2 regions of the Shewanella sp. MF08487 genome follow, and region 1 is predicted to be linked to the other one. Evidence: predicted binding sites of a transcription regulator. Region 1 holds the regulator's gene; the other holds the start of a gene.
The links. The regulator LexA, encoded in region 1, represses DNA repair genes until DNA is damaged. The targets are predictions, from matches to a motif close to TACTGTATNNNNATACAGTA.
Positions count from the first base shown of each region.

Region 2: the regulator LexA is predicted to act here: its motif matches at 6,202-6,221, upstream of ACRN9H_RS07275 (DNA topoisomerase III).

Region 1 covers NZ_JBOZPB010000021.1:18,080-26,400, reverse strand. Annotated here, with positions in the region: gene ctaD (cytochrome c oxidase subunit I) at 1-185, opposite strand, end outside; gene coxB (cytochrome c oxidase subunit II) at 195-1,730, opposite strand; gene ACRN9H_RS14280 (cell division inhibitor SulA) at 2,134-2,649, opposite strand; gene lexA (transcriptional repressor LexA) at 2,646-3,266, opposite strand; gene plsB (glycerol-3-phosphate 1-O-acyltransferase PlsB) at 3,427-5,850, shown strand; gene mtr (tryptophan permease) at 5,850-7,106, shown strand; partial or broken gene ACRN9H_RS14260 (VOC family protein) at 7,096-7,178, shown strand; gene ACRN9H_RS14255 (ribonuclease T2 family protein) at 7,255-8,321, opposite strand, start outside.
Region 2 covers NZ_JBOZPB010000007.1:86,819-95,139, forward strand. Annotated here, with positions in the region: gene ACRN9H_RS07255 (nucleotidyltransferase family protein) at 1-453, opposite strand, end outside; gene ACRN9H_RS07260 (XdhC family protein) at 450-1,466, opposite strand; gene ACRN9H_RS07265 (MBL fold metallo-hydrolase) at 1,720-2,364, opposite strand; gene ACRN9H_RS07270 (alpha/beta fold hydrolase) at 2,549-3,838, shown strand; gene ACRN9H_RS07275 (DNA topoisomerase III) at 4,114-6,189, opposite strand; gene ACRN9H_RS07280 (hypothetical protein) at 6,355-6,642, shown strand; gene purF (amidophosphoribosyltransferase) at 6,728-8,242, opposite strand.

The DNA.
Region 1 (8,321 bases):
AAGAGTTCAGCGCGGATAACCATGGCCATAGCGCCACCGGTTAAGAACATAATGAAGCTGAACCATAAATACAAAGTACCTATGTCTTTATGGTTGGTGGTTAGCAGCCAGCGCATGATGCCCTTTGGCGCACCATGATGATGCTCATCATGGGCTGCGGTTTGATCTTGAGTCGTTGTGCTCATCATTATCCCCTACTGTCCATGACTTGCGATATCAGCAGGTTGCACTGTATCGCCGGTATTGTTGCCCCAAGCATTGCGTTCATAGGTAATGACTGCTGCAAGTTGCTGTGGGCTAAGCTGTTTGCCAAATGCCTGCATAGCCGTGCCTGTTTTACCGTGCATCACAATATCGATGTGATTGGCGACTGGTCCAATGGCGATAGCGCTACCCACTAGCGCGGGGAAGGCGGGTGGTATTCCTGCACCTGTCACTTGATGGCAGGCAGCACAGAAGGTCGCATAGACAGTTTCACCTTCGGCCATGAGGGCGTCATGGCTGAGTGTGGGGAGGCTTGCGGGATCGACTGCAGCTGAGACGTCTTTTGCAGGCGCGGGTGTCGGAGTTGTACTGCTTGGTACCGCGGCGGATGTTTGTGCAGAATTGCCGTTCATGTACTCGTTTACGTCTTTGGCTTGCACTGCATCGCCAGTATTATTACCCCAAGCATTACGCTCGTAGGTAGTCACTGCCGCGATTTCTTGTGCAGTCAATTGCTTACTAAACGCTTGCATGGCTGTACCCGTTTTACCGTTGAGCACGATTTCAAGGTGACCGCTGAGTGATCCCGTTGCAATCGGGCTACCTTTAAGGGGCGGAAATACGCCTTGCAACCCTTCGCCATTGGGCTGGTGGCAGGCTGCGCAGTGCCCGAGGTAAACTTGTTCACCTTGAGTCATCAACTCTTCTTTACTTAGGGTTTGTGATAAAGCGGCTTGAGCGGCTTCAGCTGCAGCACCTGCGGCTTGTTTCTGCTCCGTCACCCAAGCTTCAAACTCGGCTTCGGGTAAGGCTTGCACTACGATCGGCATAAAACCATGGTCTTTACCACAAAGTTCGGCGCATTGACCACGGTAAATACCGGGTTTGTCTATGCGAGTCCACGCCTCATTAATAAATCCTGGGTTGGCATCTTTCTTAATGGCAAAGGCGGGCACCCACCATGAATGGATGACATCTTCAGAGGTCATCAAAAAGCGGATTTTGCGATTTATCGGCAGAACGAGCGGTTTATCGACTTCCAATAGATAGTTTTCACCCTTAGTTTCGGTGCCTTCGATTTGTGCTCTGGGTGTTGTCAGTATGCTATAAAAATCAATATCTTGATCAAAGTAGCTGTAATGCCATTTCCATTGGGATCCCGTGACTTTTACGGTGAGATCGGCGTTGCTGGGATCTTCCATTGCGATTAAAGTTTTTGTCGCTGGAATCGCCATTAAGATCAAAATGATAAATGGCAGAATCGTCCAAGCGATTTCAACTTTAGTGCTTTCGTGAAAGTGGGACGCGACAGCGCCTTTGGATTTTCTGTGGTTGATCATGGCGTAAATCATCACGCCAAAGACCACTAGGCCTATTGCGCAGCAGATATACAAGATGGTCATGTGCAAGTGATAAACCTTGCCACTGATCTCGGTCACGCCAGGGGTCATGTTGAACCGCATGTCCGCGGCGGCCAACGGTGGTGCGAATAACACCACGAGTAAACAATACAACAATTGCTTCACAAGACTTCTCCTCTGCCAATTGCGAATAGCAACTACAAAGAAGAGCAACACAGTAAGTCTCAACTCTATGCAAACTCTTCAGTTCCCAAAAAAGCTTTTTTGACTTCAACGTGCGTTGGCGGCTGTTACTTTTAATCAAGTATTGTTACTGCTGGTAATTAGCCACGCTGGCACATACGACTGAAATAAATCTGTTCTCTATTTTTAGTGGCGCTTCGAGTCCGATAAATACTCGATTCATTGACCACGGAAGGTGATATATCATCACCGACTTAACCAACCATACTTGCTGTTTAAATATTGATCAAGATCACTTATTTATCTAATTATCTGAAAAATTGCCAAAAAAAAGCCTCACATTCATAGGTGAGGCGGCTTTCAAGGTAAAAAATTAAATGAATATTTAATGTACAGCGCTAAAAAAAGATTGCTGACCGAAGAGATTGCCTTGCTCAATGCGTACGTCGGCATGTAAGTGACTGTTTACGTCTTCAAGCACTATGCCCATAGCTCGGGCACTTTTAGCCACGATTTGTAGGCGACGATTATCCCGCGCATCTAATGATTGAGTCCAAGTAATGACTGCACTGGACGTACCACTTGTTAAGGCTTTTTCCATCGCCCACAGGGTTTCTACTTCATCTTTAGCATGTACCAGTAAGACTCTATCCATACGCACACCTGCGCTGGCGAGCATTTGCTTGTAGCCAATACTTGGTGGGTTGATGAGCACTAACCAACGGCCCTGTTGGCTTAACTGAGCGAGTTGCGCACTCAGATGAATTAATTCTTGGCGACCTTGAGTTTTAGTGGGCATACAGGCGATAGGTGTGTGATGCCAATCATAATCGGCTGCACGAACTTCATCATCACGCCACAATCCCGGATGGCGCGGGGCATTGCCAATTAGTTTGTTCATAGCCAATCTCCATTACGGATCACACCGACGGCGAGTCCTTCAATTGTTAAACTTTGAAAGCCTAAATCCACTTTAATTGGAGAGTAGTCTTCATTTTCGGCGTGTAGATAGACCACATTACCTTTTTTTTCGAAACGTTTAACTGTGACATCGTCGTCGACTCTAGCGACAACCACTTGACCATTCCTAGCTTGTTCTACTTTATGAACTGCCAGTAAATCTCCTTCGAGAATACCAATATTTTTCATACTGTCGCCTTTAACTCGTAGTAAAAAGTCGGCAGCGGGATGGAACATGTTTGGGTCGACTTGGTAATACTGTTCTACGTGTTCTTGGGCGAGAATCGGTTCACCTGCAGCCACTTGGCCTATAAGAGGTAAACCTGTTTCAGTTACATCCTCCACTTCAGCAGTGAGGCGAATACCTCGTGAGGTGCCGGGTATAATCTCGATACAGCCTTTTTTCGCCAACGCTTTTAGATGTTCTTCAGCTGCATTGGCACTCTTAAAACCTAAGCGGGTGGCAATTTCAGCCCGAGTAGGTGGCATGCCAGTGTCGGCAATATTTCGTTTGATTAGCTCTAAAATTTCAGCTTGGCGTGGCGTCAAAGGTCTCATGGTCTTTCCTGTTTTTCTATACAGTTACTGTTAGTATATACAGTATTGTTTGCAGCGCAAGTATTAACCACTTTTTAACCATATCGGAGAGAATTAGCGAATATTCCCTATAGTCTGGTATTCTATCGGGCTAGTGAACGTACTTAATTGCATAAGAATAATGCCTAAACATGACTCTCTTTGGTTAAAATCATTACGTTGGATCCAAAAACAATTGGTGCATACCATTGTGGTGCCTCAGGATCCCTTTGCCGATCTGAATCTGGATGCCTCCAGACCTCTTGCTTATGTGATGAAAACAGAATCACTTAGTGACATTGCTGCACTGAGTGAAATAACCGCTAAACTCGGGCTGCCTAGTCCCTATGAGCCGTTAGTCGCTAATGGCGTAGTTGCACCGCGAGTCGTTTGCCTTCAAGGGCGCAAGCCGTTGTTTGGTGAGCGTACCGGCAATGAACCTTTCCTCGAATGTTTTATGCGCTTATTAGCGGTGCATAAACAACATCCTGAGCTCGATATTCAACTGGTACCCGTCAGTTTGTATTGGGGGAGAACGCCAGGGAAAGAGGACGATACGATGAAGGCGGCCGTATTTGAGCGGGAAAACCCGACTTGGCTGCGCAAGTGCCTAATGATTCTGTTCTTAGGTCGACATAATTTTGTGCAGTTTTCCAATGCAGTATCTCTGCGTTATATGGCTGATGAGCATGGTACTGATATGGGTATTGCCCATAAGTTAGCGCGAGTGGCGCGAGTGCATTTCCGTCGCCAACGTAAAGTGATGACAGGGCCTGTGTTGCCTAATCGCCAAGCGTTATTTCATTCGCTGTTAAAATCTGAATCAATACGTAAAGCGATTCAAGAAGAAGCCGCTACCAAAAAGATTTCAGAAACCCAAGCGCGCGAGACGGCTATTGAGTATCTCGATGAAATTGCTGCTGATTATTCTGATAGCTTAGTTCGTATTGCCGAGCGTTTCTTAACTTGGTTGTGGAATAAGCTTTATAGCGGGATCAACATTAAAGGCGCCGAGCAAGTTCGTCAGTTACACCACGATGGTCACGAGATTGTCTATGTGCCTTGCCATCGCAGCCATATGGATTACCTGCTGTTATCGTATATTTTGTATTATCAAGGTATGGTTCCGCCGCACATTGCTGCTGGTATAAACCTTAATTTTTGGCCCGCTGGGCCTATGTTCCGTCGCGGTGGTGCTTTCTTTATTCGTCGTAGCTTTAATGGCAATAAGCTTTATACCGCAGTATTCCGTGAATATTTAGACCAGCTATTTGCGAAAGGTTATTCGGTAGAATACTTCTCTGAAGGCGGCCGCTCACGTACGGGTCGTCTGTTGGCACCCAAAACGGGCATGATCGCCATGACAATGAATAGCGTACTACGCGGTATTGAACGTCCGGTAACGCTAGTGCCTGTGTATTTAGGCTATGACCATGTGATGGAAGTGGCGACTTACCATAAAGAGTTAAGTGGTAAGAAAAAGAAAAAAGAATCAGTCTGGCAGGTATTTGGTGCGATTCGCAAACTCGGTAATTTCGGTCAAGGTTATGTGAATTTTGGCGAGCCGATTACTCTGCAAAACTTTTTGAATGAACGCGCACCCAACTGGCGTGCTGAGCTTGCTGATGATCCCGAGCAAAAACCAAGTTGGTTAACACCAGCGGTAAATGTTCTGGCTAATCGGGTTATGACCCATATCAATGATGCCGCGGCAGCGAGTTCAGTGACATTAACAAGCTTAGTGTTACTCGCCACAGATCAAAATGCCTTACAGCGCAGTCTGCTAGAGCGTCAGCTTGATTTGTATTTAACCTTACTTAAAAAAGTGCCTTACACTGCTTATACTTCGGTTGCCGAAGGAGATGGCAAGCTGTTAGTGCAGCAGGGCTTAGAGCTAAATAAGTTTGTTGTATCCGCCGACTCCCTAGGTGAAATCGTGTCGATCGAAGCAAGTCAGGCGGTCTCTATGACTTACTATCGTAATAATATCATTCACTTATTTATTGTACCGTCATTAATCGCTAGCTGTTTAACGCATAATGAGCAAATTCAGCGTCAGCAAGTCGCGTCAGTCGTTGCCGATTTTTATCCACTGCTGAAAGCCGAACTCTTCATGGGAATTAAAGACTTACCAGCCTATGTTGAGCAAGTGCTGGATTTCCTGATTGAACAAGGATTAGTGGTTGAGACTGATACCTTAGCTATCGTGCCTGAGCACACTAGCCAACTATTGTTGTTGGCCAGTTCAGTGAGTGAGACCCTGCAGCGCTACGCCATTATTTTCAACTTGTTAGCGAATAGACCTAAGATGGAACGCTCAGAGCTTGAATCTGAGAGTCATCTACTGGCTCAGCGTTTAGGGGCTTTGCATGGTATTACCGCACCTGAGTTTTACGATAAAAAACTTTATGGCACATTGAGCGTTAAGTTAAAAGCATTGGGTTATCTGGCGGATAGCGAAGATAAGTCCAATATCAATCGCATTCGAGATCAAGCCAATAATTTATTACGTCCGTCAGTGAGACAAACCATAGTGGCGAGTGTCACCGCGGAGCACATTGTTTAATGGCAAATCATATGAATGCGGCTAAGCATAAGCCCACAGGTAAGTCCTTGCTCGGCGGCGCCATGATTATTGCCGGCACGACAGTAGGTGCAGGGATGTTTTCTCTGCCCGTGGTCGGTGCAGGTATGTGGTTTGGCTATTCGATTTTAATGTTATTGGGCATTTGGTTTTGCATGTTGATGTCGGGCTTATTGTTGCTCGAAACCAATTTACATTTCGAACCTGGTGCTAGCTTCGACACCTTAAGCAAGCAAACTCTTGGGCAGTTTTGGCGGATAGTGAACGGCGTTTCTATCGCGTTCGTGTTGTATATTTTGACCTATGCTTATATCAGCGGCGGTGGTTCGATTGTGAATCACAGCTTGCAGGGCATGGGAATTGAGTTACCGCAAAGTGTGGCAGGGCTAGTGTTCGCCATAGTATTGGCGAGCATAGTGTTGATCAGCACTAAAGCCGTGGATCGGATTACCACGATTATGCTCGGCGGTATGATCATTACCTTCTTCCTCGCTATCGGCAATTTACTGATCGAAATTGATGTGACTAAGTTGCTCGAACCTGATGGTAATAACCGCTTTTCACCTTATCTGTGGGCGGCGCTACCCTTTGGTCTTGCCAGCTTTGGATACCACGGTAACGTTCCCAGCTTAGTGAAGTATTACGGCAAAGATTCCTCCACCATTATCAAGGCGATTTTCGTTGGTACTTTTATCGCGCTGGTGATTTATGTCTGTTGGTTAGTGGCGACTATGGGCAATATTCCCCGCAGCCAGTTTATCGACATTATTGCTCAAGGTGGCAATATGGGTGTGTTGGTGGGCGCTTTGTCTGAGGTGATGGCGAGTAGCTGGTTAAACAGTATGTTGTCGCTGTTTGCTAACTTGGCGGTAGCTTCATCTTTCTTAGGGGTGACCTTAGGTCTGTTTGATTATCTCGCCGATTTATTTGGTTTTGACGATTCGCGCTCGGGCCGGATGAAAACCGCATTAGTGACATTTGTACCCCCAACGATTTTAGGTTTACTCTTCCCTGATGGTTTTTTAGTGGCGATTGGCTTTGCGGCATTAGCGGCAACTGTGTGGGCGGTAATCGTCCCAGCACTGATGGCCTATAAATCGCGGCAGTTATTCCCCGAGAGTACAGGTTTTAGAGTGATAGGCGGTACACCGCTGATTATTCTTGTGGTGTTATTTGGCATAGTCACAGGGGCTTGTCATCTGTTAGCGATGGCACATTTACTGCCGCAATATTCCTGATGTGGGACGATTTCTGTTATTGCTGACACCCAAGGCGCTACCTTTGCGGTGATCAAGCTTAATCAAATGTGACGGCCATATTTAGGACTATCATTAAGATGAAAAACGGCGACGCTAAATCGCCGTTTTTATTTGTCTAACTATTTGTTTAATTAGCGTTATCAATCATGATTGTTTCAGGGCATGAGCCTCTGCCTGCCTTGTTGGCTTTGGCGAGTAGGCTAGGCAAGGAGTCTGAGGCTTTAATGACCTCGGGCAAATTAATGCGGATTTCACTCAGTAATCCCTTGCCACATTCTAGGCTCATTTTAGTGTGAGCACCTTGACCGAAGCTGTTATCAAAACTTTGGTTTAACTCACTTTTACTGACACTCTTACCTATGTTGTCATGAATAAATTTTTGTACCCATGCCGAGGCATTGACCGCTTGGGTCAGCTGGGTTGCCAATAAAAAGTACTCGTTAGGGTCTTGGCTACGGCAAGTGCCGTGTTTCCACCATTCGTGGCGTTCTAAACAGGTGCCATATTGGGCGCTTGGCATGACTTCTTCTAAATTTTTGCGCACCGATGGATTCAGTTCAAACTCCGGATAAGTACAGAAATCATTCGGTTGCAGTTTGACTGTGCTGCAATAGCCATATCGCGTGCCGCATTGTTGTTTATTCGGCCACAGTCCGTGCAGGCTGAAGTGTTGCCATTGGCTCGATTCTGGTGTTTGGCTGAGGGCGCGGCATTCGGCTTTACGGCGGCCATAGAGTTCACAGAAGGTGCTTTGCCAGCTTAATGCGAGCACGTTAGCATCGAATTCGCCACCAATTTTGCATTGATCCTCCTGCTTTTTCTCTACAGTTCCCCGTTCTTTAAAGCTATCTCTGTTTTTCGCTTTGATATCTGATGCTGTGGTGGTTTGCGCGGGTTCTACTGCCGTTGCAGGTGTCGATACATTACTGCCTGCAACGTTGAACAGATACTGACCACAAGCGCCACTGATCCAGCGCATGGGAGACTTCACTGCGTTGGTACGCACTCGCAGCCAATCAGGTTTGGCGCTGTTGCCGAGGATTTCGAGTACAGGGTAGCGCTCACCAATATTGCTCTGCCATTGGTCTGGATTTGTCTGCTTATTTTTCGATTGAAATAGCTCACAGCGTTTGTCGGCAACGAATTCACCGGTAGCGGGTGCGGCAAAGGCGGGTGCTGTAATGATTAGCGCAG
Region 2 (8,321 bases), on a different contig from region 1:
GTAATCATCAACGCCCAGCGCAACTTGGTCGGCCAGTGTTAACAACATGCCATCAAAGCCCTGTTCCAGCGCGTAACTTGCCGCCAAACGAACGGAGGATGCTAAGCCCGTATGCGACTGCTGATTAATCACTACATTAAATGGCTGGCGGGAATTAAGCTCAGCTAATAATGGCTGTAATATGTGATGATGAGTGCCAAGTATAATGAGTAAAGGCGCGACTTGAGGCGAATGAGCATCTGGGCGCGCCCTATCTAAAGTGAGGCCATCGAGTTGCTGCAAGCGGGCAATATGGCAGTTGATGATAGGCAATTTTTCTGTGCCAAAAGCATAATGTGAAGGAATAAGTTGCGCTAACTTTACCCCTTCAAAACGCTGGCTCTGGCCCGCAGCAAGTACCACGATAAGTAATCGCTTAGCCGAAGATTCCTGAGATATTGTGTGTGTTATCAACGCATAACCTCAACTAATTGCTTTAACGTTGCGCCGTGAAGCACACCATGACATTGAGCCAAAATACTTAACGCAATACTACTGGGTAACTCGCCGCCAAGGGCCAGTCCCGCAGGCGCTGAAAATACTCCCGAAAAAGATTGAGTGTTAAGTCCTGCCATATCCAGCACTTTATCGCGTCTATGGGCTGGCCCAAGCAATCCAATATAAGCCAAAGCATAGGGCTGAATGACCTTTAGTGCCGCAGCATCTAACCCAAGGCTGTGATTCATCACTACAACGCAATCGAGTGATGCGATAACGCTAGCCGCAATATCTTCAATGGGTTGTTTGATAATGTGTGCATGGGGGAAATCTGCCGCTCTAGCATAAGCAGTACGACTATCAATAACCGTCACCTGCCAGCCTAAAGAATACGCTATCGCGGCAAGGGGTTTGGCATCAATCCCACCGCCCATGATCCCAAGGTGAAACCTCGGCCTTAGGGGGATAATTAACGATTCACCGGTTTCTTGGTTAAAGATACCCGTTCGCACATAATCACTGGCAGGAAAAGGCGTTAACTCTGCTGGGTAAAAGGCCGCTTGATACAAACGAGCATCAAAGCCCGCGCTCACTAAGGGCAATTGGTAAAAGCCCGATTGGCCGTGACGAAATGCCTTTACCAGTTCAACTAAACCTAAATCATGATTTTCTTTCAGTAATGGCACCAACATAACATCGACAATACCGCCACAACCAAGACAGTAACTGGCATCGGACTCATCGCTAGCATCATACGTCACGCACATCACTTGCTTGGTTTGCATGGCTTTTTGCGCATAGCGGCGTAAATCAGCCTCTAAACATCCTCCGCTTAACATTCCTGCCCCTTGGCCAAACTCATGAAACAACATCATGGCGCCAGGTTTACGGTAAGCAGAGCCTTGAATGTGAGTGATGACTGCCAGTACCCAAGCATCATCTGCAAGCGGTAACCAATGCTCTAATAAACCTTCGATTTGGTGATCCATTTGCACGGGCTCCATTGGATTAGGCTGATAAGACTAGATGCACAATTAAGTCACCAGTAAATATCCACTATAAGATGTCAGTATAAGCTTAACATTGCAGATAAAAGTTATTACGCCAAATACTGGATATTAAATAGATAGACAATCAAGTTAACAAAGGCAGGACCGTATTGAAAGGAGTAATAATAGCAATATGCTTAAAGTGTTACGGGCAATAATCGCTCGTAACACTAAGGCTGATAACGAGGTTCACTTAACGTAAAAGTTGGTCGGCGACAAAGGGGTTATGCTCGCGTTCTTCACCAAAAGTGGACATAGGACCGTGGCCTGGAATAAATGCAACCTCTGCGCCCAAAGGCCAAAGCTTCTCGGTGATTGAGTTAATTAAATCCTGATGGTTCGATTGGGGGAAATCAGTGCGACCAATCGAGCTTCTAAACAAAATATCGCCGACCCAAGCTAACTGAGATTGAGCAGAGAAAAAAGCGATATGTCCCGGCGTATGCCCAGGGCAATGCAGTACAGACAAACGTTGTTCGCCCAGATTAACGATGTCGCCGTCCTGTAGATATTGCTCGGGCTCGAAGGCATCGCAATGGGGAAAACCGAAATTTTGGCTTTGCTTAGGTAAGTTTTCAATCCAAAATTTATCGGCAATATGCGGGCCGACAATTGGAATATTTGCAGCTTTAGCTAACGCTTTAGCGCCGCCGACGTGATCGATATGGCCATGAGTAAGCAGAATTTTTTCGAGAACTAAGCCGAGCTTGACGACTTCGTTTTGGATCCTATCTATGTTCCCTCCAGGATCAACAACCGCTGCACGCTTGGTTTTCTCACACCAGATAAGGCTGCAATTTTGCTGAAAAGGTGTCACTGGAATAATCTGATATTTCATAGCTTCAATCTCGTGTTATCCATAAGCGATAGATTACGCTAAGCCACTCATCATGGCTCAAATTAAGATTGAAAAAGTTGATCTTAACCCGAAGCCAAGCAAATAATCCTAGCTTGCAGCATAAACTGTTTTGTATACAATCTGCTAAATACAATACAGCGTCCTCAGCCATTAAGGTGACCTGATGAAACCCGATATTATTCTTGCTGATGTTTTGGCTAAAAAGCACACTTTTACCTTGCCACTAAACTATCAACATCCTATCGCAGAACAAATCCAAATATTTGCCAGAGAACTCTGTAGCCTAGAAAATAAAGACAAAAAGTTACCTTATCTGGTGTTTTTTCAAGGTGGTCCTGGGTTTGCGGCCATGCGTCCCGCCAGTAACAGCGGCTGGATCCGCCGCGCCTTAAAAGAGTATCGGGTTTTATTACTCGACCAACGGGGCACTGGCTTATCAACGCCCATCAACCACCTAAGTTTAAAACATTTAGATCCGGTCGCGCAGGCAGATTACCTTAGCCATTTTCGTGCAGATAATATAGTGCGCGATGCTGAAGCCATTCGAGCACAACTTTGTCCCGCCGATAAATGGGCAATTCTAGGCCAAAGTTTTGGAGGATTTTGCGTTTTACATTATTTAAGCTCGGCGCCTCAAGGCATTAGTGAAGCCTATATTACCGGCGGCATACCGTCGCTAACCCGCAGCCCCAATGACGTTTATCTCGCGACCTATCAACGAGTACTGACCAAAAACAAGCAGTTTTTTCAGCGTTTCCACGATGCGCAACACTTGGCTACACGCCTAGCAAAGCATTTATGTGAACATGAAGTGTATTTAGCCACCGGAGAACGCCTTACGGTTGAAATGTTGCAGCTACTTGGTATCAATATTGGTATGGAACAAGGACCCGAGTCGGTTTATTACCTACTCGAACAAGCATTGATTGACACTGCATCTGGCGTTGAGGTCAATCCCTTGTTTTTAAATCACTTCGGCCAGATGCTCGATTACAACACTAACCCTATTTTTGCCCTGCTGCACGAAGCCATCTACTGCCAACACTCCGCCTCACAATGGGCCGCGCACAGGATGAGACAACACTTCCCCACCTTTAACTATCAAGTCGGCAAAGCGTTGTTATTTACCGGTGAGATGATTTATCCCTGGATGTTTGACCAATTTAGCCACTTAATGCCGTTAAAAGCGGCGGCAGAAATCTTAGCCCATAAAACAGATTGGCCAGCACTTTATAATCTTGAACAGCTAGCACAAAATCGTGTGCCAGTCGCAGCGGCGATATACAGCGAAGATATGTTCGTAGAGATGCAATACAGTTTAGAAACGGTCCAACAAGTCGGTAGGCTCAAATATTGGTTAACGTCTGAATATGAACACAATGGCATTCGCATGGATGGCGAACGAATACTCGATAAACTGATCAGTTTAAATCGAGGCCAAACCCTAAGATAAACAGCTATGCTCATTTGCCAGCGTTAATGGAGTTAACGTTGGCATGATTGACTAGTTTTATCAATTAAGTGATTTTACCAATTTTTACAAAGACTTATTCCCGTAATAGTAAACCGCATTGGTTTATTCTTTTTGCCTTTTATAACGGTTATAAATTGGCGCACTGAATAAGCTAATTGAACATTTATTTATATCCATGTAATACACTAGAGAAACTTAACCATTCAATATGCCTGTATCAGCTAGTCATCAATCCCTTAGTTACAATAATCAGCCTATACGGCAAACGCCTTACGGGTGCGGCTTTTCGTGCCAGAGCCTTTAGCACCACTGGCTTTAGTGGTTGTAGTTTTTGACCCATTTGAGGCTTTACGATAAGTCGACTTGCGATAACCCGATTTACCACTGGCTGATTTGCCATAACCTTGGCCCTTTAAGCCATTAAGCGCTGTAGGCAATTGTGCACCCGCATTTTGGATAAGAGTAAATAGTGTGTCCAGTAATGGCTGCATAAAAGCTTTATAGGATGTTTCTTTATGGCAAATACCGTTCAAACCCGCCTCCCACAGTGCGGTCATATCGGGCGAAGTCGCACTGGCTGGTAAGCTGTTGATCAACCCTTTACCCACTTCAGTTGAAACGATGGATTTACCAAAACGTTGTAAAAAACTGCGTTTAAACAGTAATTCAATAATACCCGCACGCGTAGCTTCTGTGCCTAAGCCATCGGTTTCTTTGAGGATTTTACGAATTTCAGGATCCGTCACATATCGATTAATCCCAGTCATAGCGCCAAGTAAAGTCGCATCGGTAAAGGCCTTAGGCGGCTGAGTATTTTTTTCAAGCAGTTCACCCCGAGTGCAATGCAACAATTGCCCTAATGTTAAGGGTGGCAGTTGGCCGATAAACTCGTCATTGTCATCATCGTCTTTGCTGGTGCTTTCCTCCGCTGGCTTTTTTTCTATAGGTTTATTGCCATGAGATTCTTGGCGGGCGAAGAGTTGCTTCCAGCCTAAAGATTTGTCCTGACGCGCTTTGGTATTAAATAATCCACCCTCAATAGTCACTTGCACTGTGGTTTCGCCATAACAATAAGCGGGATAAAACTGTGCTAAGTACTGACGAGCAATATGCAGATATAGCTGTTTTTCCCGTAGACTCAAACTCGATAAATTAGCTGTTTTCTCTGTAGGCACTATCGCATGATGAGCATCGACTTTTTTATCATCCCATGCCTTAGATTTAAGGCGATGATCAGGCGCGTCAACCTGTTGTAATAGTTCAGCGGCTCCACCACTAATCGCTTTTAATACTAAGGGTGCGAGACTATGTTGCTCAACGGGCAAATAACGGCTGTCGGATCGTGGATAAGTGATCAGTTTATGCCGTTCATACAGACTCTGGCAGGTATCAAGTACATCCTTAGCACTCATGCCAAAGCGTTTTGCCGCATCAATTTGTAACGCCGACAAACTATAAGGTAATGGCGGATATTGTTTTTTATCCTTAGATACTAATTGCGTAATGACAGCAGATTTATCACTAATCCGACTCACCACATTCTGTGCTAATCCTCTGGCTAATACTCTTCCTTCTTCATCCATATACGGCTGACAAGCCTCACTGGGTTGCCATTTTGCGCTGAAGATTTCTTGCTTTTGTGTCGCCAAATGCGCCAAAACTTCATAGAAAGGTTTAGATTGAAAATTGGCTATCTCTTCATCTCGGCGCACCACCAGCCCAAGCAAGGGGGTTTGTACTCGGCCAACGGATAACACGCCTTGATAACCAACTTTTTTACCTTGAATAGTGTAGGCCCGCGTCATATTCATCCCATAGAGCCAATCGGCGCGGCTACGGGCAAGTGCTGAGGTCGATAACGGAATAAATTCACGGTTACTGCGTAATTGTGTCAGCGCACGTTTTACCGCTTGGGGGTTTAAATCACTGATAAGTAGGCGCTGGGTTTGATGCAATTTATCGCCCGTCACCCCAAGATAGGCAATCACTTCATCCACAAGTAACTGCCCTTCGCGATCAGGATCGCCAGCATTGACCAAAGTATTGGCTTGTTTGACCAATCGTTTAAGCACTGTGAGCTGGCTGCGAGTTGCAGCCTTAGGCTTCAATTGCCATTTATCGGGCACTATCGGTAAATGTTCGAATTTCCAAGATTTAAATTCAGGATTGTAGGCATCTGGCTCGGCTTGCTCAAGCAAGTGCCCCACGCACCAAGACACACAATCACCATTAGCAGCTTCGATAAATCCATCGCCTTTTTTATGGGGTTTAGGCAATACATCGGCAATGGCCCGCCCTAGGCTAGGTTTTTCTGCGATATAGAGGATCATACAAACACCAAGCACTGGATATAATTACAGTGTAATTTAGCCCAAACAGTCGCTGAGTGCAAATATCTATCCAACTCGGTCATTAAAAAGCCCGCTCAACTGTAAATTCAATTGCGAATAATTCTCAATAGAGGCTAAGGTACAACGAATTAAACAGGAGTAACGATGAAACAACTTGCGATATACACACAAGAAAGGATGATGTTCAACCCTGCATTAACGTTAAGATTCAATCAACTACTGTTGTTTTATAGTTTGATGTTACTCGCCATTGGCCTGCTTACTCATCGATGGTTTGCACAGGTTAACATTATCGATTTACCACTAGCATGGGGATTGATGTTATTGCTACCGATTGCAGTGAGTTTATCGTTATTGCTCAGCCATCAAGTGACGCGTTATAGCTTGAACTATTTATTGGGTATGTGGATGCTACTGTGGATTTTCGGGTGATTGAGTCAATAAAAAAGCCAGTGAAAATATCACTGGCTCATGCTATCGATACGCTAACGACTTATGCTCAAACGCTTGTCTTTCTTTATGGATGACAGACGTTGTGCAGCTCTAGGTTAGTGCCGATATCTTTATTACGATCCACTTTAGCATCATCATTACGCAACTGCGTTAAGTGATCTAAATAAGCTTGATCGACATCTTTAGTAATGTAATGGCCATCAAATACTGACGTTTCGAAACATTTAATCGCTGGATTTTCCATTCTTACTGCTTCAATTAAGTCTGGTAAGTCCTGGAAGATAATGCCATCGGCACCGATTAATTTAGCGATTTCATCAGCATCACGCCCATAGGCGATTAACTCGTTTGATGTTGGCATGTCGATGCCGTACACGTTAGGGAAACGAATTTCTGGAGCTGCTGAGGCAAAATACACTTTCTTAGCACCCGCTTCACGTGCCATTTCAATAATTTGCTCAGACGTCGTACCGCGAACAATCGAGTCATCCACCAGCAATACATTTTTACCGTAAAATTCGGTATTAATGGCATTGAGTTTACGGCGTACAGACTTCTTACGTTCCTGTTGACCCGGCATAATGAAAGTACGGCCAATATAACGATTTTTTACAAAACCTTGGCGGTAAGGCAAGTCCATACAACGGGCGATTTCAAGCGCGATATCGCAAGAGGTTTCAGGAATAGGAATAACCACATCAATATCGTGATCACACCATTCCTTCTTAATCTTCTCGCCAAGCTTAGCGCCCATATTGACGCGACTGGCATACACAGACACTTTGTCAATGGTCGAATCTGGGCGGGCAAAATAGACAAACTCGAAGATACAAGGAGCATAGCTAGGATCCGCCGCACATTGACGGGTATAAAGCTTGCCATCAATAGACACATAAATAGCTTCGCCAGGCGCTACATCACGCATCACTTCAAAGCCGACGGCATCAAGGGCAACACTTTCAGAGGCGACCATATACTCAGTGCCTGTTGGCGTTTCGTGCTTACCTAATACCAAAGGACGAATACCGAATGGGTCACGAAACGCGACAAGACCTTGACCGATGATCATCGCCACCACCGCATAGGCGCCGCGAGCTTGCTGGTGCACGTTAGCAACCGCATCGAACACTTCTTCAGACGTCAGCGTCAAGCTAGTGGTTTTTTGTAATTCATCAGCCAACAGGTTTAATAACACTTCAGAGTCTGAAGTAGTATTAACATGGCGACGTTTTTTGATTAGCCCTTCGGCTAATTCAACCGTGTTAGTTAAGTTGCCATTGTGGGCTAAAGAGATCCCAAAGGGCGAGTTAACATAAAAAGGTTGCGCTTCAGATGCGCTAGAACTGCCCGCCGTTGGATAACGCACATGGCCAATACCAGCATTACCTTGTAGGCGTTGCATATGTTTGACTTCAAAAACGTCTTTAACTAGACCATTGGCTTTACGCAGCCTGAAAGCACCACGATCAATGGTCACAATACCTGCCGCATCCTGACCTCTGTGCTGCAGCACTGTCAGTGCATCATAAATGGTCTGATTAACCGATGATTGGCCAACTATTCCGACGATACCACACATGGATAAGCTTCCTCATTGTAAGATGTTCTATGCCTTTTATGCTGAAATATAAGCAGATAATAACGTCATACTTTTACCT